3 regions of the Streptomyces sp. RKND-216 genome follow, and region 3 is predicted to be linked to each of the others. Evidence: riboswitches for the same ligand, from Rfam matches in the RefSeq annotation. Region 3 holds a riboswitch; each other region holds the start of a gene.

Region 1 (9,425 bases), 1.9 Mb from region 3:
ACCAGCGTCGCCAGGTCCTCGATCACCACCTGGGTCTCCCGCTTCTCGCCCGTGCGCATCACCACCGCCGTCCTCACCCAGTCGGGGGTGCCGGGCGGCACGTTCTTGGCGAAGAACGCGGCCGCGTCCACGCCGTCCGGGAAGCGCAGGAAGGACACCGCCCGCCCCTTCAGGTGGGGGAGGACGGCGTCGGCGACGGACACGTAGTAGTGGATCGCCTCACCCTTGGTGAACGCGGCCGCCGGATACAGCACCTTGTCCAGGTTGCTGAGGGAGAGGCGGTGGCCGTCGATCTCCGTGATGGGCATACTCGAAAGAATCCCACAGAAGGGACAAATCGATGCGTTCCATCTGGAAGGGGGCCATCTCCTTCGGCTTGGTCTCCATCCCGATCAAGGTGGTCTCCGCCACCGAGAGCCACGGCGTCTCCTTCCGTCAGATCCACACCACCGACGGCGGCCGCATCCGCTACCGCAAGGTGTGCGAGCTGGACGGCGAGGAGGTGCCGAGCGAGGAGATCGGCAAGGCGTACGAGACCGTCGACGGCAGCCACGTCGAGATCACCGACGACGACCTCGCCGCCCTGCCGCTGCCCACGGCCAAGACCGTGGAGATCCTCGGATTCCTCCCGGCCGAGGACATCGACCCCATCCGGCTGGACCGCTCGTACTTCCTCACCGGCGACGGGCAGAGCGCCGCCAAGCCGTACGTACTGCTGCGCGAGGCGCTTGCCCGCTCCGGCCGGGTCGCCGTCGCGAAGCTGGCGCTGCGCAACCGGGAGAGTCTCGGCATGCTCCGCGTCTACCAGGACACCCTCACCCTGCACACCATGCTCTGGCCGGACGAGGTCCGCTCCGCCGACGGGATGGCGCCCGGCGAGAACGTCAGCGTCCGCGACCAGGAGCTGGACCTGGCCGACGCGCTGATGGAGACCCTCGGCGAGCTGGACCTGGACGAGCTGCACGACGAGTACCGCGAGGCGCTCGAGGCGATGGTCGACGCGAAGGAGGCGGGCGAGCCGCTGCCCGTCGGCGCACCGGCACCCCGCGAGGGCAAGGTCGTCGACCTGATGTCCGTGCTGGAGAACTCGGTGCAGGCCGCCCGGCAGTCGCGTGGCGAGGACGACGGCGAAGCCGAGGTGCACCAGCTCCCGCGGAAGAAGACGGCGTCCCAGAAGGCCGCGAAGAAGGCCCCCGCCAAGAAGAGCGCGGCGAGCAGGAAGAGCACGGCGGCCGAGAAGTCCGCGGCGAAGAAGACCGCCAAGAAGACGACCGCGAAGACGACGGCGAAGACGACGGCGAAGAAGACCGCCAAGAAGACCACCGCGACGAAGCGCAGCCCCCGCAAGTCCGCGTGACGGGGTCAGGCCCCCCGGGCAGGGGGGCCGGGGCAGGCGGAGGCCGACCACGCTGCGGTCTCCTCCGGGGTGCGGGGGCCGGCCGTGCCGTCGGCGAGCAGGCCGTGGGCGCGCAGCGCGGCTGCCACGGCGGTGGCCCAGGGCAGGCGCAGCCCGGCCGACGCCGGCAGGTCCGGGTCGGCGAGGAGCGTGGCCGCCGACCCGTTGCGCAGTCCGTCCGGGGTGAGCACCGCCGCGTCCTGGGCCCAGCGCAGCGCCAGGTCGACGTCGTGCGTCGCCATCACCACGGTCGTTCCGGACCGCTGGAGCCCGCCGAGGACGGCGAGCAGCCGCTCCTGCCCGTGCGGGTCGAGGCCCGCCGTGGGCTCGTCGAGGATCAGCAGTCGCGGCCGCATCGCCACCGCGCCGGCGATCGCCGCCCGCTTCCGCTGCCCGTAGGAGAGCAGGTGCGTCGGCCGGTCGTGCAGCTCCGTGATGTCCAGAGCCTCCAGTGCCTCGGCCACCCGGCGGCGCACGTCCGGCTCAGGCACGCCCAGGTTCAGCGGGCCGAACGACACGTCCTGCCCGACCGAGGCGGCGAACAGCTGATCGTCCGGGTCCTGTACGACCAGCTGGACCGCCGCACGCAGCCGGGTGAGGCCGCGGCGGTCGTACGCGACCTCTTCGCCCTCCAGCAGCAGCCGCCCGGAGGTGGGCCGCAGACCGCCGGAGAGGACGCGGAGCAGCGTGGTCTTGCCGCTCCCGTTGCGGCCCAGGACGGCCAGCGAGCGGCCGGCCGGCACGGCGAAGTCGAGACCGTGCAGCACCGGCGGACCGTCCTCGTAGCGGAAACCGGCGCTCTCCAGGGTGACGAGCGGTGGGTGCGGCGACGTCGGTGTCACCAGGGGAACCTCCTCAGCGTGAGGGTGAGGACGGCCAGGCCAGCGAGCAGCAGCGCCGTGGCCGTCAGGAAGCGGGGCGAGAGCCGGGCCGGCGGCACGAGCACCCGCAGGGTCCCGTCGTAGCCCCGCCCGGCCAGCCCGGTGTGGAGCCGCTGCGCCCGTTCGAAGGCGCGGACGAACGCGGTCGAGGCGAGTCCCGCGAGGGACCGCCAGGCCGCTGCCCGCGTGGTGTGGCCCAGACGGGCGGCCTGGGCCTGACGGACCCGCCGCACGGAGTCGAGCAGCAGGAAACTCATTCGGTACATGACCAGCGCCACGTCGACCACGGCGGGCGGCACCCCGGCCCGTACCAGGCGCGGCACCACGTCCGAGACGGGCGTGGTGAAAGCGAACAGCAGCAGGCCGAGGGAGGCCGCCGAAGTACGGGCCAGCAGCTCACCCGCACGGACGGCCCCGTCCGGGGCGAGCGACAGCCACGGCACCGGCCCGCCTCCGGCGCCGCCCAGCTGGAACAGCAGCGGAACGGCGCCGGTCACGCAGAAGCCCAGCGGCACCCGGAAGGCCCGCCACAGCGCGCGCCCGGCGACGCCGGCCGGGCCCAGCAGCACGGCCAGGGTCGCCGCCGCGACCAGGGGCGCGCCCGGCCAGGGCGGCAGGCTGATCGCCAGCACCGTGAGTCCGAGGCCGAGCAGCGCCTTCTCCAGGGGATGGCGGTGGCGCCAGCGGCTGCTGTGCGCCGCCGCGTCGATGGGCAGCACCGTCGGTCAGGCCGAGGCGGGCGTGTCGCGGCCGCCGTCCGCCCCCTCCTCCGTGGGCGGGCCCGACGGGTCCGGAGCACCCGCCGGGCTCCCAGCGGACCGCGCCTCGCCCTGGCGGCGGCGGCGCAGCCCGAAGTAGTAGGCCAGCACGCCCGCGCCGAGCGCCGCCTGCAGCGCGAAGAGCGCCGACTCCACCTCGCCGGACGGCGGTTCGTACAGGGGGGAGGCCCACGGATCGTAGTCCGGGGCGTTCTCCGTGATCGCCGTCTCCGCCTGCGCGTCGGCGCCCGCGAACGGCTCCTCCTTGTGGTCGCCGAGACCGAGGACCAGCGGCAGCACCGCGAGCGCCGCGACGACCACGACGAGCAGCAGGTTGATCCGTGTGTCGCGCTTCATCGGGCCGTCTCCTCCTGCTCGGACTCGGTACGGGCGGCGGCGACCCGCTCGGCGAGCTCCGTCAGCACCCCGAGGCGCCGCAGCTCACCCGTGCTGGACCGCGTCAGCAGACGCATCACCAGCACGGTCAGCAGGCCCTCGCTCACCGCCAGCGGGATCTGGGTGAGCGCGAAGATCCCGCCGAACTTCGCCAGCGCGCCGACGAACCCCGACGCCGGGTCCGGGAAGGACAGTGCGAGCTGGACACTGGTGACGCAGTACGTGCTCAGGTCGGCGACGAAGGCGCCGCAGAACACCGCGGCCATCAGCGGCCCACCGCTCCGCCGCAGCAGCCGGTAGACGCCGTACCCGGCCCAGGGCCCCACGATCGCCATCGAGAACGCGTTGGCGCCCAGCGTGGTCAGGCCGCCGTGCGCCAGCAGCAACGCCTGGAAGAGGAGGGTGAGGGTGCCCAGCACCGCCATGATCGGCGGCCGGAACAGAATGGCCCCCAGGCCGGTGCCCGTGGGGTGCGAGCAACTTCCCGTCACGGAAGGGATTTTGAGGGCGGACAGGACGAAGGTGAAGGCGCCGGAGGCGCCGAGCAGCAGGGTGGACTCCGGGTGTTCTCGGACCTCGCGGGTCAGTTTGCGGACGCCGTGGACGACGAACGGAGCGGCGGCGGCGCTCCAGGCGACCGCGTGCCACGGGGGCAGATACCCCTCGGCTATGTGCATGTCGGGTGAGACCTCTCCAGCACCTCGTGGATGGACGACGCGCCTCGGCCGGTCTCCTGGCTGACGGGTCATGCCGCCCGGTCTCCGCCTTCCCGGCCCGCGCGGTCTCCCGCGGCGCGCCAGTGGCTTCCCTTGACGGGGGAGGAGCCGGACTTCCCGATCACAGTGGCGAGGGCCGCACCGGTTCCGCACCGGTTTCCCGAACACCAAGGCCCTGCGACAGTAGACCGCCGCACTTCACCGCCACAACCATCACCGGTCCGACGGACCGCGGTTCCGGGTGAACGTTCGTCACACCGCGCGCCCCGCGTCGCCGGCCGGGGGTCACCCGGCTCCGGGCCGACCCCCGGGCGGGAGGAACGGCACCGAGTTGACGTACCGGCGGTGCGGGGCCAGAGAACGGCGGAGCAGGTCGTGTTCGGCCACGTGCGCGGTGCGGGCCTGGTGGCCGGCGAGGTCGAACGAGGCCAGCGGCAGCCACCGGCGCGTCGGCCGCACCCAGCACGATCAGCACCAGCGCGGCCAGGATCGCCACCATGCCGCGCCGCTCCCGCCCGCTCGGCTGCTCCCCGAGGCAGAGAGCGGACAGCAGAAGCAAGCATCACCAGCCCGGTGACGAACAGGCCCTGCGCAGCGACCAGCGGCAGTGTCCGCCAGACGACGAGCTGTGCGCCGAAGCCGAGCAGCAGGGCCGCGGCTCCCACCAGCCACAGCGGGCTGCGCAGCAGATGGACCAGGAGAGCGGCGGGGCGGGTGGCGGACAGCGCCCGTTTCTCCACCACGAAACCGACGCTGAACAGCAGGTTGGCCAGCAGCGCCGCCGCGACACCCCAGAGCATCAGCCGCTTCCCTCCGCTTCGTGCCCCGTGCCGTCCGCGTCCTCGTCCGGGCGGGGCAGTCTGCGCGCGTGCACCAGCAGGATCGAGGCGAGCGACGGCGCCCGGCAGGCGAGGCGGTCCAGCGGACGCGGCGGGCGCGGCACGCCGTGGTACGGCGCGCCGGCGACCTCCAGCACCTCGAAGCCCGCTGCGGGCAGCATCGAGCGCAGCGCCCGGGCCGTGTGGAGCCGGAGGTGCCCCATCCCCTGGGCGCCGGGCCGTCCGTGGATGCCCCGCAGGCTCACCTCGGAGAACACCGGCTGCACCCCGGCCAGCAGAAGGCCGCGGTTGTACCAGGCCGCCAGGTTGGGTGTGGACAGCAGCAGGTGGCCGCCCGGCCGCAGGACGCGGTGCAGTCCGTCCAGGGCCGCGTCCGGGCCGACCAGGTGCTCGATGACCTCGCTGAACAACACGGCGTCCGCGACCCCGTCTGCGAACGGCAGGCCAGGACCGGTGAGTTCGCCGCGTACAGCGGTCAGGTGATGGGCCGCGCGGCGCAGCGCGTCCTGCGACCAGTCGACACCGACGACCCGGTGCGGTGCCAGCAGCGGACCGGCGACGGCCGCGGCCCAACCGTCTCCGCAGCCGACGTCGAGCACGGTCTGCGGCACCGGGCCGAGCGCCCGCGCCAGGAGGTGTGCCTGCCGGTGTGACGACCGGTGTCCACGACCCCTTGGTCCGAGCGATCGTCATCGAGGGGCCCGGCGCGCATCGGCTGGTGACCGGGTCGGCTGCGGCGCCGGGCCCCGGGGAGGTTCGCGTGGCCGAGCACGCCGCCGGCTGCTGCGCGGAGGAACTCGCCTTGTACGACGGCACGAAGCCGCGGGAGTTATGCCGCTACCCGGTGACCCCGGGGCACGAGTGGTCGGGTGTGGTGGACGCCGAGGGGGAGGGGGCGCCCCCGCGCCGGCCTCCGGACGGCTCGCCCCCGCACTGTTGACCAGCCGCCGCCTGCCACTGACCAGATTCCCCCGAAGCGATGGGCCTGCTCGCCACCGTTTCCGACGTCCCGACTGGCAAAGGGCTGCTGCGTACGGCCGGCTGACGAACCGTCGGTCGACGGGCATCGAGCCGACGTTCTCGAGCGCGTCATGCGAACCCGTGGATCGGAGACGTCGCGGCGCGGCGTGGACGGGCGGCGCCACCCACCCGTCCACTCCTGCCGAGCGGACGACCGTCGGGTCTGCCGTCCGCCGTCTGCCGTCAGTCGACGGTCAGGGTGACCTCTATGTTGCCGCGTGTCGCGTTGGAGTACGGGCAGACCTGGTGCGCCTTCTCCAGCAGCTGCGTGGCAGTCGCGGCGTCCACCAGAGGAATGCTGGCGCGCAGGGCGACGCTGAGGCCGAAGCCGCCCTCCGGCGTCTTGCCCATGCCGACCTCTGCGGTGACCGTGGAGCCGGTGATGTCGGCCTTCTCCTGGCGGGCGACGACGCCGAGGGCGCTCTGGAAGCAGGCGCTATAGCCGGCGGCGAACAGCTGCTCCGGGTTGGTGCCCTCACCGCTGCCGCCCAGTTCCTTCGGCGGGTTGACGACCACGTCGAGCTTGCCGTCGTCGGATGCGACCCGGCCGTCGCGGCCGTTGCGGGCGGTGGCCACCGCGGTGTACTGGACGTCGAGGGATGGGATGGACATGAAGATCCTCTCGTTCCTTGTCCGACCGGGAGGCTCGCGCCCACGACCTCTGCGGTCCGGTCCGAGCCTAGAGGATGCGGGCGCAGGCAGGGCGGGGAGCCTCGTGGGGTCGGATGATCGGGTGTTGGTTCGGGTCGCTGCCGTCAGTCGGCGAGGCGGACGACCATCTTTCCGGTGTTCTCGCCCTTGAGCATGCCGAGGAAGGCGTCCAGGGCGTTGTCGATGCCGTCCACGACGGTCTCCCGGTAGGTGAGGTCACCGGAGCGGATCCAGCCGGAGACCTCCGAGACGAACTGCGGCTGCAGCGATGCGTGGTCGCTGACGAGCATGCCCTGCATCCGGATCCGCTTGCCGATGAGCAGGGCGAGATTGTGCGGCGCGGCGGGTGGCTCCGTGGCGTTGTACTGCGCGATCATGCCGCACACCGTGACGCGGCCGTGCACGTTCATCGCACCGAGAGCGGCCTCCAGATGGTCGCCGCCGACGTTGTCGAAGTAGACGTCGATCCCCTCCGGGGCGGCGGCTCGGAGCTGCTCGGCGACCGGACCCGATTTGTAGTTGAAGGCCGCGTCGAAGCCGTACTCCTCGGTCAGCAACCGCACCTTCTCGTCCGAGCCCGCACTGCCGATCACCCGGGAAGCCCCCTTGAGCCGGGCGATCTGGCCCACCTGGCCGCCCACGGCGCCGGCCGCACCGGAGACGAACACCGCGTCGCCCTCGGTGAACGCTCCCACCTCCAGCAGACCCGCGTAGGCGGTGAGGCCCGGCATGCCCAGAACTCCGAGGTAGGTGCTGAGCGGTGCCAGGTCGGCGGAGACGACAGTGGCGTGCCGGGCGTCGAGCGTGGCGAACTCCCGCCAGCCGAGCCCGTGCAGGACGTGGTCGCCCACGGCGAAGCCTGAGGCATCGGAAGCCACGACGACGCCCACGGCAGCGCCGTCCATGGGCGCGTCGAGCTGGAAGGGCGGCACGTACGACCGGACGTCGTTCATCCGGCCGCGCATGTACGGGTCCACGGACAGGTAGAGGTTGCGCACGAGGATCTGGCCCTCCCCGGGGGCCTCGACCGGGACCTCCCGCAGCGCGAACCCGTCGGGCGTGGGCCAGCCCTGCGGGCGGGCCGTCAGATGCCAGGCGCGACCGGCGGTGGGCAGAGTCATGTGGTGCCTCCAGATGCTTCAGGTGCTGAAACAATGCTGCACCTGGATATTTCATGTTGTCAAGCTTTGAGGTAGGCTGAGACCATGTCGACCGGCTCCCCCTCCGTCCCGCCCCTGCCCGACGCCCTCACGCGCGAGGTCGTCGAGCTGATCGGCGGCGTCGTGGCGCGCTACCACGCGGAGTACGAGGTGGCCGCCGCCGACCACGCGCTCACCGGAGCGCAGGCGCGCGTTCTCGCCCTGCTCGACCGTGAGCCCACGCCGATGCGCCGCATCGCCGAGCAGTTGAGGTGTGAGCCGTCGAACGTGACGGGTATCGTGGACAGGCTGGAGGCCCGGGGCCTGGTCGAGCGGCGGCCCGACCCGGCCGATCGCCGCGTCAAGCTCGCCGCGGCCACGGAGCGCGGCAGTGCGACGGCCGCGAGCCTGCGGGGCGCGCTCGGGTTCGCCCGAGAGCCGCTCGCCGAGCTCACGCCGCTGGAGCGGCGGGTGCTCCGTGACCTGCTCATACGGATGCTTGACAGTCCGTGACGCCGCGCATCCCCGGCGCCCGGCGCGCCGTCCCCGCCGGGGCGCACGGCGGCCCCGGCGGTCTCGTCGAGTCAGCCGTCCGTGATGCGCTCGTAGGCGAGTTCGGCCAAGTCGCTCTGTCCCTCCCGGCTCGGGTGGAACCAGTCCCAGCGGCTGAGCGCGTTCGCGGTGAAGCGGTAGTCGTGCACTTCGCCCCCGTCCCAGCGGCACCGCCTCACCTCCGTGCAGACCTCCCGCAGCACGGAGTTGTAGGCGTCCACGCGCTCCGAGACCTGCGCCCGGCGTGCGGTCGCGGCCTCACCCGTGTCCCGTGGCGCGTCCAGCATGGAGCGGCAGATGCCGTAATCCCACACCCGGCGGGCGTCCGGCTCGTCGCGTCCCACCTGCCAGAGCCGCTGCAGGTCCGGGATGCTCGCCACGTACACCTGGGAACCGGGAGCCTCCTCCCGGAGGGTGCGCAGTGCCTGCTCGAAGTCCGTGCGGAAGCCGGCCACCGGTGTCATCGCGTCGACCGACGGCCTGCACGCGTCGTTGGCGCCGACGAGCACCGTCACCAACTCCGGGTCGCGGTCCGCCGCCTGCGCCATCTGTCGAGGGAGGTCGGCCATCGTCGCGCCGGAGACCGCCAGGTTCCAGCTGTCGCGGCCGGGGTCGTCGAGGAGCCGGGAGGCGAGACTGGCCACGGTCGGGTCGGTGCCGGTGGCCCAGGACGACTTCGGGCAGTCGGTGAGCGGCCCGCATGCATCGAACGCCCGGGTGATGGAGTCGCCGACGGCGGCGAGGGAGTCGGGGTCGGTGTCCCATGCGGGGGAGGCCGAGGGCGCCGCGGACGCTCCGGGTGATGAAGGGGATGTACCCGGCCGTGCCTTGGATGCCGAGGAGGAGGGGGGTGAGGAGCCGCCCTGACAGGCCGCCAGGGAGCACCCCAGGGCCATGGCCAGGGCGCCGGCCACCGCCATCCGGGCGGTGTGTCCGCGTGTCCGCATCGCCGCCTTCCCTTCCGCGTCGTCTCCCTTCCCGACCGTACGGCACCCGTGGTCGGAAGCGGCGCGGTAGCTTTCTCTCGTGGGGGGCGCGTGCGTACAGGTAACCGAACACCCATCACATCGCGTCATA
Region 2 (9,425 bases), 420 kb from region 3:
TACAGCGGCTCCGGAAGCTACACCCTGGGATACGAGACACCGTGACCCGGTGACCCACCCCTGAACGCAGGGCGTCGGCGCGCGCTCCCTCGCGCGCCGGCGCCCTGCGCACGTCCCGCCACACCGCACCGGAAGCGCCGGGCTGCCGGTCCCGGCCCGACCCACACCCCCGCGCAGGTGATGGCATCCGGTGATAACCCCTCCCCGCCCCTCCAGGTCAGCGCGGCGCCGCACACCCCGGCAGCGGGCGAAGCGCAATATTTCGATGAACGGGCATTGAGTCCCGGAAACCGGATGGTTAACCTCAGCGCGCCGTCCCGCTCGTGCTGGAGGGGGAGCCCGTTGACCGACCACGCCGCCGACACCACCCACCAGACCACCCGGACCACCCGGACCACCCGGACCACCCGGACCACCCGGACCACCCGGACCACCCGGACCGGCCCACACCACCCACCCGCGGGCCGCACCGCCCTGCTCGCCGCGCTCGAAGCCCGCGTCGCCGCCGGCGGCAGCGCCGTCCTGACCGGCCCCAGCGGCATCGGCAGGTCCACCGTGCTGGAAGCCGTCGCGGCCTCCGCCACCGCCCGCGGCGAACTGGTGCTGCGCGCCTCCGGCGCGGAGACGGAACGCTGGCTGCCCTACGCCGGCCTGGCCGACCTCCTCGGCCAGGTTCCCGTCGGCCTGCTCGCCGCTCTCCCCGAGCCCCAACGCTCCGCCCTGTACGGGGTGTTGCTGCGCGACCGGCAGACCACCGGCGCCGGCGGACAGAGCCAGTCCGTGTGCCGCCTCGCCTGGCGCGGCCTGCTCGGCCGGTGTGCCGCCGACCGTCCGGTGCTGCTCGTGGTCGACGACGCGCAGTGGCTGGACGGCCCGACCGTGGACGCCCTGCGTTACGCGGCCCGCCGCCTCACCGGGCTCGGCGTACGGGCCGTCACCGCCGGCCGGTGGCCGGAGGGCCTGGCCGCGGGTGACGGCGGCAGCGCCACCTGGACTCCCACCCCCGCCTCCGTCGTCGTCCCGCTGCCGCCGCTCGCACCCGACGAACTCGCCGAACTCTTCGCCCAGTACGGCCTCCCCGCCCGCGTCGCGAACACCCTGCACGCCGACTCCGGCGGCAATCCCTACCTCGCGCTCGCCCTGGCGGGGGCGTTCACCGACCGCATCCCCCGCCACTGGCGGCCCGCACCGCTGCCGCAGCGCGTGCACGACATGATCAGCGAACGACTGGCCACGCTGCCCGACCGCTCCCGGGAGACGCTGCTCACCGCGGCGTTCACCACCCATCCGACCGTCGACCTGCTGCGCCGCGCCGGGCGCGCCGAGGCCGAGCACGACATCCGGCTCGCCGCCGCGGCCGGGCTGCTCGTCGCCGAGGGCGGCACCGTCCGCTTCACGCCCCCGGCGGTCGGCACGGTGCTCGCCGAGCACGCCGCCGCGGCGCACCGCGCGGAGGTGCACACCGCGCTGGCCACCGTGGTCCCCGACGCCGCCGGCCGGGTACGGCACCGCGCGCTCGCCGCGCCGGGCCCGGACGCCGCGCTGGTCCGTTCACTGGTGACCGCCGCCGAGGCCGCCGCCCGGCAGGGCTCGCACCGGATGGCGGCCGAGCTGTACCTGCTCGCGGCCGACCGTACGCCCGCCGAACCGGCCGGGCAGAGCGCCCGCCTGGAGTGGCTGGTCGCCGCCGCCGAGGCGGGCGCCTCGGCGGCGCTGCCCGCGCTGGTGCACCGCGCCGCCGACGCCGTGCTCGCCGCGGACGCCTCGCGGGCACAGCGCACCCGGGTGCGGATCGCGCTGCTGGACCTGTCCGGGCAGGGGCTGTCCGAGATGGACGAGGTGTTCGCCGCCGCGCTGCTGGACGCCGACGGGGACCCCGCGCTGATGGGCCCGCTGCGGCTGCGGATCTCCTGGTCGGCGCTGGTCGACGGCCGCCCCGAACGCAGCGGGCGGGAGGCCGACGCCGCGGCCGAGCACGCCCGCGCCGCGGGCGACACCACCACCGAGGCGATGGCACTCGGCGTCCGGGCGACCGTGTCGGTGATCACGGGCCGCGACGACCACCGGGCGGTGCTCGACCGCGCGCTGCGCCTGCCCGAACCGCCGCTGAACGGCTGGCTGCACGCGTCCCCCCGGTTCGTCGCCGCCCGCTTCGCGGTGTTCGAGGACCGGCTGGCCGAGGCCCGCGAGGAACTGCTGCGCATGCTGGCGCTGGTGGAGCGCGGGTCGGGCGAGGAGGTGGTGCAGGTGCTGCGCAGCCTGGCCGAGGTGTCGGTGCGGACGGGCCGCTGCCGGGACGCCCTGGACTTCGCCGACCGCGCGGTGCGGATCACCGAGGAGGCGTCGCTCAGCCCGGGGCCCGCCTGGTGGGACGCTGCCGTCGCCGAACTCGCCGGCGGCAGCATCGAACGCGCCGTGGCGTACGCGGAGAGCGGGCTGCGGGCCTCCACGCAAGAACGGGACGCCATATACCGCGGCCGCCACCTGCATGTGCTGGGCCAGGCACGGATGCGCGGCGGCGACGTGCGGGGCGGCGTGAAGACGCTGCTGCGCATCGAGGCCCTGGAGCGGGGGCAGGGCGTGTGCTCGCCGTTGGCGCTGCGCTGGCACGGCGACCTGGCGTCCGGGCTGGCGGCGCTGGGCGAGACCGAACGGGCCGAAGAGGTGATCCGCGCCGCCCGGGCGGCCGTGGGCTCCCGCGCCCGTGGGGTGGGCGTCACCGCACAGCTCGACCGTGCCGAGGCCGCCGTCCGTGCTGCGCGCGGCGACGCGGACACGGCACTGGAGCTGCTGGGGGGCGCGGCGCGGCGGTTCGAGGAGCTGGGCCAGCCCCTGGAGCGTGGTCACTGCCTGCTGGAACGTGCCCGTGTCCACCGCCGGCGGCGCCGGCACGCCGCCGCCCGGGCCGCCGTGGCGGAGGCGCTGGAGTTGTTCACCGAGTGCGGTGCCCGGCCGTGGGCGGAGCAGGCGGGGCGCAGCCTCGACCGGCTCGGTGCGGGCACGCCTCCCGCCCGGCAGGGCACGGGGGCCCACGAGGACCGTGCCCCGGCGCAGCGCCGCGTGCTGACGGACAACGAGGCCCGCATCGCGGCCCTGGTGGGCGAGGGGGCGACCAACCAGGAGGTGGCGGCGCGGATGTTCCTGAGCGTCAAGACCATCGAGGCGTCGCTGACCCGCATCTACCGCAAGGTCGGCATCCGGTCCCGCACCCAGCTCGGCACGTGGCTGCGCTCGGGTGCGGGACGTGCGGACGCCGGCGTCACCTCCTCGGAGTGAGTCCCCCTGCGTGGTAGCGGGCTCCGGCGTTCCAGAGGATGAAGGAGTCCATCCCGTTGTCACGGGCCGCCTTCACCTGCGCCGCCACCTCGTCGTCGCCGTAGGCGACGCCGAGCGAGAAGTCCTGGAGCCACGGCACAATCACGGCGCCGCTGCCCTTCGCCTGCTTCTCGAAGTCCGCCAGCGACCGCTTCACGATCTTGTACGGGTCGGCGTTGGGGTTGGACACGCCGTACTCGCCGGCCGCCCAGTGCGAGGGGTAGACCATGGGCGCGATGTAGTCGGAGTGCTCGGCCATGGCCGGGATGTCCTGCGCGATCTCCGTCGGGCGGGTGGCCGCCACCCCGAAGACGCAGGCGCCGAGGAACGCGCCCTCGGGGCGCACCCGTTCACGGGTCTCGGCCATGAAGGAGGCGATCCTCTCCGTCGGCCTCCGGTCGCCGAGCCCGGGGAAGGTGAAGCCGCTCATCCGGCCGTCGGGGCGGCGCACGTAGTCGTACAGGATGTCGTCGAAGCCGAGTTCGGCGGCCTCCACGGCGAGGTCCATGTTGTACTCGCGGACCTCCTCGTTCGCGAAATTGGTGAACGACAGCTTCCCGTAGTGCCCGCCACCGCCGTACGGGGCGCCGTTCGCGTCCTGCACCACGCGCTCGCGGGCACCGGACCTCCAGGACGCCCTCGCCAGGATCGGGTCGCGGAAGGCGACGATGCGGCCCACCACGCGCACGTCCCGCTCGTGGAGTTCGCGGAGGGCCTTCTTCGCGTCGTAGTAGCCCTTGGCGGCTCCGATCTTCCGCGCCAGCGGGACCTGCGAGTCGTAGCCGATCTCGCCGTCCTCGTCCTTGATGTCGAGCTGGACGGCGTTGATCCGCCCCTCCTCGGCCATCTTCAGGATGGGATCGCGCAGGGCCTTCGACGTCCAGCCGATGGCCGTGATGTGCACCGCCCGGGTGTCGGGGTAGGGCACCAGAACCGTGGCGTTCTCGGCCGTCTCGTTACCGCCCTCGTCGACCGCGCGGACCTCGACCTCGGGGGCGGGTTCGGCGAGGCGGTGGGAGAACGCGCCGTCGTCGCCGACCTTCACCTCTGCCCCGCCGACAGTGACCGTCCGCGCGCCCTCGACGTGTCCGCGGATGGTCGCTGGCGCGCGCAGCGACTCGGCCTGCGCCTTCTCGATGGTCAGGCGCGGCGCGGTGGTGTCGACGGTGAAGGAGCGCCGGGTGGTCTGCGTGAAGCCGAGGTTCCCGTTGGCGGCGACGGTCAGTTCGTGCGCGCCGTCGTCCAGCCCGGGCGTCTCGACGAGCAGGCGGTCGCCGTCCCGACGGGTCTTCGCGGGCTCGCCGTCGAGAGAGACGGTGAGGCCGTCCAGCGACGTGCCGCCCCGCGCGACCAGCTCCAGGCGGCCGTTCTTCGTCTCCGCGCCGTTCAGCACACCACCGTTCTCCAGGCCCGCCACGCGTATCTGGGGCGGTACGGACCGGAACGCGACGGCGGCCAGGCCCGCGCAGCCGACCACCACCAGCATGACGGCGAGGATCGCGAGACGTCGGCGGCCGAGGACCTGGACGAAGCTCCTGCGCCTTCCCGCTCCGGGTGGACTGGTCTGCACGCGCGATCACCTGCCGTTCGGGAGGTCGTGTCTGACGTGACGTCAGCCTGAACAGGGCTGCCGCCTCGGACGATTCGACCACTCGACTCCCGGCAACAATGCCACTGTCGTCTCTTCATACTTCCCTGGCGCGGCAGGAGGCCAATCATGGTTCGTCCACTCCGGCTCGGCGCGGCGGCAGCCGCGGCCGCGCTCCTGACCCTCGCGGGATGCGCCGGGAGCACCTCATCGGACGAGCCGGAGGACCGGAAAGCGGAACGCGCGCCGGGTGCGGCGGACACGGCCGGCGGCGAACGGGACAGCCCGTCGCCGTCCCCCTCCGCGCCCGACCCGGCCGCCGTCGACGCTGACGAACTCGGCGCCGTACCGGTGCTGATGTACCACCAGATCGTCGACGATCCGCAGAGCATCTACGACCGCACGCCCGAGGACTTCGAGGCCGAGCTGGAACGCCTCGCCCGCGAGGACTACGTTCCGGTCACGGCCCGCGAACTGACCGGCGGCCGCATCGACATCCCTGCGGGCACCCACCCCGTCGTCCTCACCTTCGACGACTCCACCGTCAGCCAGCTCGCGCTCGACGCCGCCGGGAAGCCCGAACGGGACACCGCCGTCGCCGTCCTCCGCGACGTCGCGGAGAAGCACCCGGACTTCCGCCCGGTCGCCACCTTCTTCGTCAACGGCGACCCGTTCGCCGAACCCGGTGGGCAGCGCACGCTGGGCTGGCTGCACGACCACGGCTTCGAGATCGGGAACCACACCCTGCGGCACACCACCCTCGGCACGGTCTCCGGCTCCGAGGTCCAGCGCGCCGTCGCCCGCAACCAGAAGGCCATCACCGACGCCCTCCCGGACGACGTCACCGTGGACTCCCTCGCCCTGCCCAACGGCTCGATGCCGTCCGCCGCCGGGCTCGCCGTCGAGGGCTCCTCCGGCGGCACCGACTACCGGCACGCCGGAGTCTACCTGGTCGGCGCCAACCCCGCGCCGTCCCCCTTCTCCTCGGACTTCGACCCGGCGGCGATCCCCCGCATCCGCTCCCAGGGCCCGGACGGCCCCGACGCGAAATTCGCCTCCGCCGCCTGGCTCGACAAGCTCGCGGACGGCACCGTCGCCCGCTACACCTCCGACGGCGACCCGGACCGCGTCTCCTTCCCCGCCGACCGCAAGCCCTCCCTCGCCGCCCCCTTCGAGAACCGCGCCCAGCCGTACTGACTCGTCCGGCCCCCCCACCCGAAGGGGCGAACCCGCCCCGGACACGGGCTTCCTCGCTCCCCCGGCTGAACGCCCCGGCTCCCGTGGAGGCCCCCGGCGCGCGCAGCCGAGTGTGCGACGATGTCCGGCGACAAGGCGACGGCGGAACGAGGAAGCCGGTGTGAATCCGGCGAGGTCCCGCCACTGTGACCGGCGAGCGGATCCCGAACAGGCCACTGCCCCCGGCGGGCGGGAAGGCCGGGACGAGCAGTGACCCGAGAGCCAGGAGACTCCCGCGGTCGCCCCTCGACGAACCGGGGCGGACTTCCCCGGAGGGGAGTGTGGGCAGCATGCCCGGGACACCTTCACTCCGCCCCGCCGTGCCACGGAACCCGAATCGGCGGCGGCGCTGCCCGGCGACGCACGCTGAGGTGAGGATCCGGCGGAGACGTATGCGGTGACAACGGACCGTACGTGAAATTTCCGCGCGTCCCCCGCTCGGCCGCTGCCTACACTGGTCGGCGCGCCACGCAGGGGTACGGAACGGGGAGACGCATGACGACGCACGGGGGCGAGTTCTCGGCGAGCGCCGCATCCATCGACGGCAGTTCACACCTGCTCCTCGAGGTCGCGGGACTGCTCCACGCCGGACGGATGGACGGCGAGAACGCGACGATGTGCCGGGTGCCGCGGTCGCATCCCGAGGTGGCTCAGTCCGTGCACCGGTTCGCGACGTTCGCCCGCGACCAGTACGCCGACGCCGTCCTGCTGCTGGCCGCCCTCGCGACGAAGCTCGAGGCGACGGGCCACGCCTACGCCCGCGCCGACGAGGACTCCCAGCGGGCCCTGGACGGCGTCCTGCAGTCCGGGCGGCTCGTCGACCCCCAGGACAGGTGACCGCGATGGCCCACCGAGCCGACGTCGCGTTCCTCGCCGACGCCAACCCGGCGCTCATCGAGCGCAACGCCGACGAGTTCGCGCGGCTGCACCGGCTCGCCGACTCGACGGACGACGCCTTCCTCAAGGCCGGCCGCGTCGACTGGGTCAGCACGTCGCAGCAGCAGTACGTGAAGCGCCTGGACGAGGCGAAGCAGCTCGTGGACGGCCTGTCCGCCGGTTTCCGCAAAGCCTGGCAGGCGCTGGCCGACTACGCCGAGGCCGTGACGACGGCGCAACGCCACTTCGACGACGGCGAGTTCTCCGAACGGAAGCTGGCCGAGGTTGTTGCACGGGAGGCGACTCTGCTCACGCGTCTGACCGGTGCGGAGAGCCCGATGCGGGAGTGGGAGGACCTGCGCGACTCCTCCGGTCTGCTGGACCGGATCGGCGAGTTCGGCGTCGACGTCGACGCGATCCGGGAGGACGCCGAACGCCACTACCAGCAGGCGAACGACGCCTACGGGGACGCGCAGCGCGTCGAGTCGGAGGCACGAAGCCGCTGCCTCGCCGAGCTGCGGACGGCGTACGCCTCGCTCCCCGAGTTCCGTGGCGGCTCCGGCGACTCCGCCGAGATCCTGGGCAGCCTCGGCCTCCTCCGGGAGGAGACGCGGCAGGCCGCGGACGACCCCCACGCGCAACTTCCCGGCACCGGCGTCAAGGCCGACGCGATCCCGTCCCTCAGCGACGCGCTCGTCGTGAACGAGAAGCTGGAGCGCATCCGGTCACTGGCGGCGGAACACCCCGACGCGAAGGGCATCAGCTACCTCCTGCCCTCGGACTCGGAAGAGACCCTCCGGGGCTACGTCGACGCCAACAGCGCGCTGATCAGGGCTGCCGCCCACCACTCCGGGCTGCCGCCCGAGATGGTCGCGGGCATCGCGTGGCAGGAGGTCGGGGGCGCGCCGGCGGTGGTGGACGACGTGGCCGACGAGGTACGGCAGCTCGTGCCCGGGACCGGGGAGGCCGACCACACGTCGATGGGGCCGCTCGCCGTGCAGGTCCGGCGAGGCGCCGAAGTCCTCGGCTACGACCCGCACCACCTCACCGACCACCAGCGGGCGCGCGTCGAGGAGGCGATCAAGGACCCGGCGCAGAACGTCTTCATCGCCTCCGAGTACCTCGCGCAGATGAAGGCGGAGAGCGGCTTCGCGGACGTGCCGGCCGAGCAGATGACACGTGCGCAGATGCAGGAGCTCGCCGCGCGGTACAACGGCGGACCCTACTGGCAGAGCGACGACGCCCAGGCCTACGCGCGCCGCTTCGACGCCCGGCTGGACGAGGCGACGGCGCCGCTCCGCTGACCGGCGCCGGGGGGCTTGGCAGCCGCCGGGACGGCCCCGTCGGGCCGCACGGCCGACGGATCGGCGGTGGATCTCGTGGAGTTCGCCGGCACACCTCCGGTCAGCAGCAGCCGGAGGCTCCCGGCAGCGTGCGCTTGTTGCGGGAGGCGGCGTTGCGGGCGGCGAGGTCGGCGTCCGCGGGGTAACCGACCTCCTCGAGGGTGAGGCCGTGCGGGCGGACGACGTGCACGGCGGAGTCGCGGACGCCCGCCGCAAGGACCTTGCCGGGCCATTCGGAGGGCCGGTGGCCGTCGCCGACGAACAGCATCGCGCCGACCAGCGACCGGACCATGTTGTGGCAGAACGCGTCCGCCAGGACGGTCGCCTCCAGGACGCCGTCGCGGTGCCGGACCCAGTGCAGCCGCCGTAGGGTGCGGATGGTGGTGGCGCCCTCGCGCTTCTTGCAGTAGGCGGCGAAGTCGTGTTCGCCGAGCAGCGCGTCGGCGGCGGCGTTCATCGCGTCGAGGTCCAGGGGCCAGTTGTGCCAGAGCACGTGGCCGCGGCGCAGCGGGTCGACGCCCCCGGGATGGTCGCAGACGCGGTAGGCGTAGCGCCGCCAGATCGCGGAGAAGCGCGCGTCGAAGTGGGGCGGCGCCTCGGCGACCCGGTGCACGCGGACGTCCATGGGCAGCCGTCCGGCGAGGCGGCGCAGCAGTTGGCCGCCCTGCTCGGCCCAGAGGTGGGCGGGAAGGTCGACGTGGGCGACCTGGCCGCGGGCGTGGACGCCCGCGTCGGTGCGGCCCGCGACGGTGAGCGGTGGTGCGGCGTCCAGGCGCAGCACGACGCGCAGCGCGTCCTCGATCTCCTGCTGGACGGTGCGCTGCCCGCCCTTCTGGCGGGCCCAGCCGGAGAAGTCCTTGCCGTCGTAGCTCAGGTCGAGCCGTACCCGGACGAGGCCGGGCTCCACGTCGTCGCTCACGCACTCGATCCTCTCACCACGCCCCGGCGCGCGTGACGGCCCTCCGCGCCCGTTCCTTACTCGAGGGTAGGCATCGCCGGGAGTTCTTGCTATACAGGCCGTCAACAAGCCACGGCGGATCACGACGACGCGCATCAGGGAGCCCAGC
Region 3 (9,425 bases):
GCTGCTCGACGCCTGCTGGGACGCCCTGCCGCCCGGCGGCCGTCTCGTCGCCAACACCGTCACCCTCGAGTCCGAGGCTCTGCTCGCCGAGCGCCGCCGCCGGCACGGCGGGGAACTGGTGCGGCTCGCGGTCGCGCACGCCGTCCCGGTGGGCTCGTTCACCGGCTGGCGGCAGGCCATGCCCGTCACCCAGTGGGCGGTACGCAAGCCGCTCACGGCCGACTCCCCCTCCGGAGCGCAGAGTTGACCGTCCACTTCATCGGCGCCGGTCCCGGCGCCGCCGACCTGATCACGCTGCGCGGCGCCCTTACCCTCGCCGCCTGCGACGTCTGCCTGTACGCCGGCAGTCTGGTGCCGCGCGAGCTGCTCGACGAGTGCCCGCCGCACGCCCGGCTGGTGGACACCGCGCAGCTCGACTTGGACGAGATCACGGCGGAGTTCGTCCGCGCGCACGAGGCCGGACACGACGTGGCACGCCTCCACTCGGGTGACCCGTCCGTGTTCAGCGCCGTCGCGGAACAGATGCGCCGCCTGGACGCGGCGGGCGTGCCCTACGAGGTGGTGCCCGGTGTGCCCGCTTTCGCCGCGGCGGCCGCGGCGCTGCGGCAGGAGCTGACGGTGCCGACGGTCGGTCAGACCGTGATCCTCACCCGTGTCGCGCAGCGGGCCACCGCCATGCCGGAGGGAGAGGACCTGGCGACACTCGGCCGCAGCGGCGCACTGCTGGTGCTCCACCTCGCAGCGGCGTACGCCGACCGCGTGGTGGAGGAGCTGCTGCCGCACTACGGCGCGGACTGCCCTGCCGCCGTGGTCGCCCTGGCCAGCCGCCCGGACGAGGTGATCCTGCGCGGCACCCTCGCCGACATCGCGGACCAGGTGAGGGAGGCCGGGGTGCGCCGCACCGCCGTCATCCTCGTCGGCCGCACCCTGGCCGCGGAGAACTTCCGTGACAGCCACCTGTATTCACCCGCTCGCGCGCGGCACGCGAGGGCGCCGGAGGGCGGTGCGGGAGGGCCGGAGGCCGGTGCTGACGGGCCGCCACCACGGATGGATGCCGGCTGATGACCCGTCCGGAGGCGCAAAACGGGCAACGACTTCTGCGGGCTGCGTGAATGTTCGTGCGAAGACATTCCGCTTCGCCCGTACAAGGAGGTTCTGATGTCCGTTCGTACCGTTGCCGCTGCTGCGGCCCTCGCCGCCACCGCTCTGTTCGCCGGTGCCGGCACCGCCGCCGCCTGCGCGAACGGCGGCCCGGAAGAGGTCGAGGTCACCGTGGCCTGCAACCAGTGGCTGGAGCAGGAGGAGGGCATCAACACCTCCTTCGCCGGGCCGGTCTGCATCGACTTCGGCGACTGACACGAGCCGACTGCGGTTGAGCGGTCGTCCTCAGCATGCGTGGCCGTCCGGGGCTCCCCGGGCGGCCACGCCGCTGTGCGCGGGGCCAGGATCGCACCGGACGCGCGGCGGACCGCCCGGACTCTCGGCGGATTGCCCAGCAGCGGCCAGCGCATCGCCCAGCGGCTCAGCGGACCGCGCTGCGGCCCACTACCGTGCCGGCCCGGTCGATGCACACCACGTCCACCGCCACCGGCGCGCCGCGCAGCACCTGCAGAGCCTGATCACGCGCCGCGACCGCGACCAGATCACCCAGCCGAACGCCCGCCGCCGCACACAGCTGCAGGGCCGCCAGGCCCGTGTTCGCCGAGGCCACCTCGGCGGCCAGGGCCTCCCCGGCACCGCCCTCGCGGGCCAGCGCCGCCAGGAACCCCTTGTCGACCTGGGAACGCGCCGAGTGCAGGTCCAGGTGACCCGCCGCCAGCTTCGACAACTTGGCGAAGCCGCCGCAGACCGTCAGTCGCTCCACCGGGTGCCGTCGCACGTACTTCAGGACCGCCCCCGCGAAGTCGCCCATGTCCAGCAGCGCGTCCTCCGGCAGCCCGTACTCCGCGACCGCGGTCCGCTCCGACGTGGAGCCGGTGCACCCGGCGAGATGGGTACGCCCGGCCGCGCGGGCGACATCCACCCCGCGCCGGATCGAGTCGATCCAGGCGGAGCACGAGTACGGCACCACGATCCCGGTCGTCCCGAGGATGGACAGGCCGCCGAGGATGCCCAGGCGCGGGTTCCACGTCGAGCGGGCGATCTCCTCGCCGTGGTCGACGGACAGGGTGAGCTCCACGTCCCCGCCGCCGCCGTGCGCGGCCGCGACCCGCGCCACGTGGTCCCGCATCATCTGCCGCGGCACGGGATTCACCGCCGGTTCGCCCACCTCCAGCGGCAGGCCCGGCCGGGTGACCGTGCCGACGCCGGGCCCGGCGCGGAAGACGACGCCGGAGCCGGCGGGCAGCGGCCGCACGGTGGCGCGGACCAGCGCGCCGTGCGTGACGTCCGGGTCGTCGCCGGCGTCCTTCACCACCCCGGCGGTGGCCCATCCGTCGCCGGCCTCCTCCACGGCGAGGGCGAACGACGGGGTCTGCCCTTTGGGGAGGGTGATGGGCACCGGGTCCGGGAACTCGCCGGTCAGCAGCGCCGTGTACGCGGCCGTGGCGGAAGCTGTCGCGCAGGCGCCGGTCGTCCAGCCGGGGCGGAGACCGGTGTGCTTCAGTTGGGCGTCCCGCCCGCCCTCACCCACGGCGTCACCCACGAGAGGAGCCTCGCGTGCACGTGCTGATCCTGGGCGGCACGACCGAGGCCCGCCGCCTCGCCGGGCTGCTGGCCGACCGGGCGGTCTGGCCCGGGCTGCGGGTGACCTCGTCGCTGGCAGGCCGGGTACGGCGTCCGGTGCCGCCGCCGGGCGAGGTGCGCGTCGGGGGCTTCGGCGGCGCGGAGGGCATGGCGCGGTGGCTGCGCGAGCAACGGGTCGACGCGCTCATCGATGCCACCCATCCCTTCGCCGGCACCATCGGCTTCCATGCGGCCCGGGCGGCCGCCACCACCCATGTTCCCCTGCTGGCGGTGCGCCGGCCCGGCTGGGCCCCGGGTCCCGGCGACGACTGGCACCCGGCCGCCGACCTCGCGGCCGCCGCAGGGCTGCTGCCCACGCTGGGTCGGCGCGTCTTCCTCACCACGGGACGGATGGGTCTGGCTGCCTTCGCGGGGGTCCGCGACGCCTGGTTCCTGGTACGTACCGTCGACCCGCCCGAGGGCGCGTGTCCGCCGTACGCGGAGGTGCTCCTGGACCGCGGCCCCTTCAGCCTGGCGGGGGAGCGCGAGCTGCTGCGGCGGCACCGCGTGGAGGTGCTGGTCACCAAGGACAGCGGCGGCTCCGCCACCGCCCCCAAGCTGGCTGCCGCCCGGGAGGCGGGCGTCCCGGTGATTCTCGTGCGCCGCCCGCCCACCCCGGAGGACGTTCCCGAGGTGTCCACCCCCGACGCCGCTGCGGCATGGCTGCGCACCACCCTTCGGGGCGCGGGTGGGTGAGGGGGCGGTTGCGGTGTGCGGCACCCGGCCTCCGCAGCGGCCCGGGACCGGCCACCGGGCGCCCTCAGCCCTCCGGGTACCGCCGGGGGGTCCAGACGACCTGGTGACCGCTGCCGTCACCGTCGGCGCGCGTGGCGACGCGGGTCTGGGAGGAGCCGACGATGAGCAGGGTGCGCATGTCCACCCTGGCCGGGTCGAGGTCGGCGAGGCGGACGACGCGGACGCGTTCGCCCCCTCCGCCCACGTCGCGGGCGACGACCACCGGGGTGTCCGGTGCACGGTGCTCCAGCAGCAGTTCGCGGGCCTTGCCGACCTGCCAGGTGCGGCTGCGCGAGCCAGGGTTGTACAGCGCCAGCACGAGGTCGGCGGCGGCCGCGGCGTGCAGCCGCCGGGCGACGACCTCCCACGGCTTGAGCCGGTCGGACAGGGAGAGCGCCGCGTAGTCGTGCCCCAGCGGCGCGCCCGCGCGCGCGGCGGCCGCGTTGGCGGCAGTCAGGCCCGGCAGTACCCGCACCGGCACGTCGCGGTAGGGCTCCTCCGCCGCGGCTTCCAGCACGGCGGTGGCCATGGCGAAGACGCCCGGGTCGCCGCCGGACACCACCGCCACCCGGCGCCCGCGCCGGGCCAGGTCGAGGGCGAACTCGGCGCGCTCCGCCTCCACCTTGTTGTCCGATCCGTGCCGGAGCTGACCCGGCCGGACGGGTACCCGGTCCAGGTAGGTGGTGTAGCCGACGAGGTCGTCGGCCGCCGCGAGGGCGCCGCGGGTCTCCGGGGTGAGCCATGAGGGCCCGGCCGGGCCGGTGCCGACGACCACCACCTCGCCGTCTTTGGCGGCGCGTTCGGGCCGCGGCGCGTCCACCCGGCTGGGCAGTACGGCCAGGGAGAAGTAGGGCACCGTGCCGGCGTCGGTGCCGGCCAGCCGCCCGGTGCGTTCGCCGGGCATGGTCGCCCGCTCGACGTAAAGGGCCTCGTCCAGCCGGCCGGAGCGTTCCATCGCGCGGCGCACGTGCGGGAAGGTGCGGCCGAGCTTCATCACCGCCGCCGCGTCGGTGGCGGCGAGCCGTGCCGTCAGCTCTTCCTCCGGCAGGGTGCCGGGCAGGATCGTCAGCACCTCGTCGCCCTCCACCAGCGGGGTCCCCAGGCGGGCCGCCGCCGCGCTGACCGAGGTGACGCCGGGGATGACCTCGGTCGGGTAGCGGTGGGCGAGCCGCTTGTGCATGTGCATGTAGGAGCCGTAGAAGAACGGGTCGCCCTCCGCGAGCACGGCGACCGTCAGACCCGCGTCCAGGTGCGCGGCGAGGCGCGCGGCGGCCTCGGTGTAGAAGTCGTCCAGGGCACCGCGGTATCCGCCGGGATGGTCGGTCCCTTCCGTCGTGACGGGGTAGACCAGCGCCTCCTCGACGTGGTCCTCCCGGATGTGCTGCGCGGCGATGGAACGCGCGATGGAACGACCGTGGCGGGCGCTGTGGTAGGCGACCACGTCAGCGGCTGCGAGGGCTTCGACGGCGCGCATCGTCATCAACGACGGGTCGCCGGGGCCGAGTCCGACGCCGTAGAGCCGTCCCGTACCGGAGGCGGGGTGACCGGTTGCGGGGTAACCGGAGGCGGGGGTGGGGGCGTTCACTCTTCCTCGCTGGCGATCGCGTTGAGCGCGGCCGCGGCGAGCGCGCTGCCCCCGCGCCTGCCGCGTACCACCAGGTGTTCCAGGCCGGCCGGGTGTGCGGTGAGGGCGTCCTTCGACTCGACGGCGCCGACGAATCCGACCGGCACGCCGATGACGGCGGCGGGGCGCGGAGCGCCCGCGTCGATCATCTCCAGCAGCCGGAACAGCGCCGTCGGCGCGTTGCCGACGGCGACGACGCCGCCGTCCAGCCGATCGCCCCACAGTTCCATCGCGGCGGCGCTGCGGGTGGTGCCCAGCCGCGCGGCCAGCTCCGGCACGGACGGGTCGGACAGCGTGCACACCACGTCGTTGCCGGCGGGCAGCCGCTTGCGGGTCACACCGCTGGCCACCATCTGCACGTCGCAGAGCACGGGCGCACCGGCACGGAGAGCCGTGCGGGCCCGCGCGACGGCGCCGGGGGAGAAGGCGAGGTCGCGGACGAGGTCGACCATGCCGCAGGCGTGGATCATGCGCACCGCGACCTGCGCCACGTCCAGGGGAAGCCCGTCGAGGTCCGCCTCCGCACGGATGGTGGCGAAGGACTGCCGGTAGATGGTGGCGCCGTCCTTCTCGTACGCGTAGGCGCCTGCGTGGCCCGCGTCACGGTGGTCGTCGGTCCGGTGCATGGGGTGGCCCCGCCCCTCTCGGTGGTCCCGGTCGTCTGGTCGCCGCTCATCCGGTCACCCGCCGGCGGTGGTGGTGCGTGCCGCCGCGGCGGTGGTGAGCGCGGCGGCGAACTCCCCGGCGTCGTCCGTGCCGGGCACGGACACCTCGTAGCGGCCGTCGCCGGTGGCGACGGCGTCCACGTGCAAGCCCTTCGGACGTCCGCACCGGCGGGTGCAGCCCGACAGGTACACCGGCAGCGGCGGCCGGGAGTCATGGGCGGCGGCCGCGGCGAGGGCGTCCGCGCGGACGTCGGACAGCGACGCCGCGCAGCCCGGGCGTCCCGCGCAGGCACCGAGGCCGAACCACGGCGAGGCGGCCGAGGTGACCAGGCCGCCCGCCCCGGTCTCCGCGAGCGCGGAGGGCGCCGCCACCGACGCGAGCCCCGGCACGACGACGCCGCGCCAGGGGGTGACGCGGAGTGCGCCGGTGCCCCGGGTGAGCGCCAGGCCGGCGAGCAGGCGCGCCTGCGCGGACGTGAGGGTTCCCAGCGGCGCGGTCACGCACAGGGAGGCGTGCACGCCGCCGGGCGCCACGACCACTCCGGGTGCGGGCCCCGCCCCTTCGACGTGCGCGCCCGGGGCTGCGCGGTCTGCCCCGGCGGCGTCGCGTACGCGTGGGGCGCCGGTGTCGTACCCCTCACCGGTGGCGGGGCCCGCGCTCGGTTCGGGGGACGGCCGTTTGACGCGGGTGCGCCGCAGCGCCTCGGTGACGGCGGCAGCCGTGTGCGGGGCGTCGGCAACGCGCCACGCGCCGGTGCCGAGGGTGAGGAAGGTCTGTGCGGCGTGCAGCGCGACGCCGGGGGCGTCCGCCGCCGGGATGGTGACCTCCGCGCCGGAGATGCCGACCCGGACCACGGCCGTGCCGGGCCCGTCCGCCGTGCCGTCGGCACCCGGCGCGGGCGTCGCCGCCGTCACCGTCACGTCGGCGCCCAGAGCCGCGACGTCGCCGCGGCCGTCGTCGAAGGCGAAGAGGAAGCGACCGGAAAGACCGGTGGCCCCCGGGTCGGCGCACAGCAGGCGGTCCAACTGCCGGACCCACGGCTGGACGTCGGCGTGCCCGCGGGCGTCCAGGCCGGACAGCGGGGTGGCCACCACGTTGCGCACCCGTTCGTGCGTGGTGGAGGGCAGCAGCCCCGCCTCCCGCAGCCGGGCGGCGAGTTCGGCGCCGCAGTCGGCGGCGAGTCCGCGGAGTTGGACGTTGCCACGCGAGGTGAGGTGGAGGGCGCCGTCGCCGAGGCGGTCCGCCGTGTCGGCGAGCAGGTGTGCCTGCGCGGCGGTGAGCGCACCGCCGGGCACCCGTACTCGTGCCAGGGCGCCGTCGTCCGCGGCGTGCAGCCGCAGCGCGCCCGGGCAGGCGTCGTCGCGGCCCCGGACGGGGGCCGTCACGGGGGCAGGGCTCGCTGAGGTGCGGCCACGGGGCGTCGGCATCGCGGCGAGCATACAGACGGAAGGCGCCCGGACCGTATGCCCCGGATCACGGCCCGGAGCACCCGCGTTGCGCCTACGATGCTGGCCGGCGGGTCGTATGCCCGTCATCGCCGTAGACGGCGACAGGGGAGGAAGCCCGGTGCGATTCCGGCGCGGTCCCGCCACTGTGAGTCCGGTGAAGAGGAACCGGACGAGCCAGGAACTCCCGCCGTCCGACACCGCCCGGGGCGTGGACACCCCGAGGAAGGCTTCACGTCGCATGCCGCTTTCGCCCGCGGAACGAGACCCGCAGCCCGCAGACTCCCCCGGATCCGCACCCGAATCCGCCGACTCCTCCGACCCGTCCGGCTCCCCCGCCGTCCTGCTGCTGTCGACGTCCGACACCGACCTGCTCAGCGCCCGCGCGGCCGGCGGTCCCGTGCGCTACCGCTTCGCCAACCCCTCCCGCCTCGACCTGGACGACCTGCCAGGGCTCCTGGACGGCACCGGCCTGGTCGTCGTGCGACTGCTGGGTGGGCTGCGAGCCTGGGAGGACGGGCTGGACGCACTGCTCGCCGGGGACCGGCCGGTGGCGGTGCTGACCGGTGAACAAGCCCCGGACGCCCAGCTGATGGCGGCGTCGACGGTGCCCGTCGGGATCGCCGCCGAGGCGCACCGCTACCTCGCGCACGGCGGCCCCGGCAACCTCGAGCAGCTCGCGCGGTTCCTGTCCGACACGGTGCTGCTCACCGGACACGGCTTCGAGCCGCCCGCCGCCGCGCCGACCTGGGGCCCGCTGGACCGCTCGGCCCCCGCACCCGCCGACGGCGCCCCCACGGTCGCCGTCCTCTACTACCGGGCGCACCACATGAGCGGCAACACCGCCTTCGTGGAGGCGCTGTGCGCTGCGCTGGAGGAGGCGGGCGCCCGCGCGCTGCCCCTGTACGTGGCGTCCCTGCGCGCTCCCGAGCCGGAGCTGATCGACGCACTGCGCGCGGCCGACGCGATCGTCACCACCGTGCTGGCAGCGGGCGGCACCCGCCCCGCCGAGGCGTCGGCGGGCGGCGACGACGAGTCCTGGGACGCGGGCGCGCTCACCTCGCTGGACGTGCCGATCCTCCAGGCGCTGTGCCTGACGGGTTCGCGTGCCGCGTGGGAGGAGAACGACGAGGGCGTGTCCCCGCTCGACGCGGCCGGCCAGATCGCCGTCCCGGAGTTCGACGGGCGGCTGATCACCGTGCCGTTCTCCTTCAAGGAGATCGACCCGGACGGCCTGCCCGCCTACGTGCCCGACCGTGAACGGGCCGCCCGCGTCGCGGGGATCGCCCTCCGGCACGCCCGCCTGCGCCACGTGCCGCCCGCGGACAAGCGGATCGCCCTGGTGCTGTCCGCGTACCCGACGAAGCACTCCCGGATCGGCAACGCGGTCGGCCTGGACACGCCCGCCAGCGCCGTGGCGCTGCTGCGCCGGATGCGCGCCGAGGGCTACGACTTCGGTGACGCCGAGGTCCCGGGCCTGGCATCCGGAGACGGCGACGAGCTGATCCGCGCCCTGATCGACGCGGGCGGCCACGATCAGGACTGGCTGACCGAGGAGCAGTTGGCCCGCAGCCCGGTGCGCATTCCGGCGGCCGACTACCGGCGCTGGTTCGCCGAGCTGGATCCGGCGCTGCGGGAGGCCGTGGAGGAGCACTGGGGGCCGCCGCCGGGGGAGATGTTCGTCGATCGCAGCCGCAACGACGAGGGCGACATCGTGCTGGCCGCGCTGCGGTTCGGGAACCTGCTGGTGCTGATCCAGCCGCCGCGCGGCTTCGGGGAGAACCCGGTCGCGATCTACCACGACCCCGACCTGCCCCCGTCGCACCACTACCTGGCCGCGTACCGCTGGATCGCCGCCCCGGACGGGGAGGGGGGTTTCGGTGCGGACGCGATGATCCACCTCGGCAAGCACGGCAACCTGGAATGGCTGCCCGGCAAGAATGCCGGCCTGTCTGCGGGCTGCGCGCCCGACGCGGCGCTGGGCGACCTGCCGCTGGTGTACCCGTTCCTGGTCAACGACCCGGGCGAGGGCACGCAGGCCAAACGCCGGGTGCACGCCACGTTGATCGACCACCTGGTGCCGCCGATGGCCCGTGCCGACTCCTACGGCGACATCGCGCGCCTGGAGCAGCTCCTCGACGAGTACGCGCAGATCTCCGCGATGGATCCGGCCAAACTGCCCGCCATCCGCGCCCAGATCTGGACGCTGATCCAGGCCGCGAAGCTCGACC

What was found. A riboswitch is a leader RNA that binds a small molecule or an ion and turns the genes downstream of it on or off. The one in region 3 is predicted to bind cobalamin.
Region 1: it holds a riboswitch for cobalamin, as region 3 does, so the genes downstream of both, E4198_RS19635 (energy-coupling factor ABC transporter permease) here and cobN (cobaltochelatase subunit CobN) in region 3, are expected to answer to the same signal.
Region 2: it holds a riboswitch for cobalamin, as region 3 does, so the genes downstream of both, E4198_RS09695 (hypothetical protein) here and cobN (cobaltochelatase subunit CobN) in region 3, are expected to answer to the same signal.

Annotation. Positions count from the first base shown of each region.
Region 1 is NZ_SSBQ01000002.1:4,509,745-4,519,169, forward strand. Features, by position in the region: gene ligD (non-homologous end-joining DNA ligase) at 1-308, opposite strand, end outside; gene E4198_RS19615 (Ku protein) at 341-1,357, shown strand; gene E4198_RS19620 (ATP-binding cassette domain-containing protein) at 1,363-2,238, opposite strand; gene cbiQ (cobalt ECF transporter T component CbiQ) at 2,235-2,996, opposite strand; gene E4198_RS19630 (energy-coupling factor ABC transporter substrate-binding protein) at 3,003-3,392, opposite strand; gene E4198_RS19635 (energy-coupling factor ABC transporter permease) at 3,389-4,108, opposite strand; cobalamin riboswitch at 4,137-4,334, opposite strand; partial or broken gene E4198_RS19640 (FkbM family methyltransferase) at 4,433-4,594, opposite strand; partial or broken gene E4198_RS25590 (hypothetical protein) at 4,608-4,947, opposite strand; partial or broken gene E4198_RS19645 (methyltransferase domain-containing protein) at 4,947-5,639, opposite strand; gene E4198_RS25045 (alcohol dehydrogenase catalytic domain-containing protein) at 5,705-5,926, shown strand; gene E4198_RS19655 (organic hydroperoxide resistance protein) at 6,190-6,618, opposite strand; gene E4198_RS19660 (NADP-dependent oxidoreductase) at 6,762-7,778, opposite strand; gene E4198_RS19665 (MarR family transcriptional regulator) at 7,863-8,309, shown strand; gene E4198_RS19670 (SGNH/GDSL hydrolase family protein) at 8,381-9,295, opposite strand.
Region 2 is NZ_SSBQ01000002.1:2,220,246-2,229,670, forward strand. Features, by position in the region: gene E4198_RS09675 (S8 family peptidase) at 1-45, shown strand, start outside; gene E4198_RS09680 (LuxR family transcriptional regulator) at 343-3,276, shown strand; gene E4198_RS09685 (putative glycoside hydrolase) at 3,260-4,885, opposite strand; gene E4198_RS09690 (polysaccharide deacetylase family protein) at 5,033-6,100, shown strand; cobalamin riboswitch at 6,246-6,372, shown strand; gene E4198_RS09695 (hypothetical protein) at 6,635-6,976, shown strand; gene E4198_RS09700 (lytic transglycosylase domain-containing protein) at 6,982-8,319, shown strand; gene truA (tRNA pseudouridine(38-40) synthase TruA) at 8,420-9,277, opposite strand; gene E4198_RS09710 (diiron oxygenase) at 9,411-9,425, shown strand, end outside.
Region 3 is NZ_SSBQ01000002.1:2,643,767-2,653,191, reverse strand. Features, by position in the region: gene cbiE (precorrin-6y C5,15-methyltransferase (decarboxylating) subunit CbiE) at 1-247, shown strand, start outside; gene cobM (precorrin-4 C(11)-methyltransferase) at 244-1,062, shown strand; gene E4198_RS11760 (hypothetical protein) at 1,159-1,356, shown strand; gene E4198_RS11755 (cobalt-precorrin-5B (C(1))-methyltransferase) at 1,523-2,644, opposite strand; gene E4198_RS11750 (cobalt-precorrin-6A reductase) at 2,659-3,420, shown strand; gene E4198_RS11745 (precorrin-2 C(20)-methyltransferase) at 3,485-5,044, opposite strand; gene E4198_RS11740 (precorrin-8X methylmutase) at 5,041-5,709, opposite strand; gene cobG (precorrin-3B synthase) at 5,764-7,176, opposite strand; cobalamin riboswitch at 7,248-7,402, shown strand; gene cobN (cobaltochelatase subunit CobN) at 7,436-9,425, shown strand, end outside.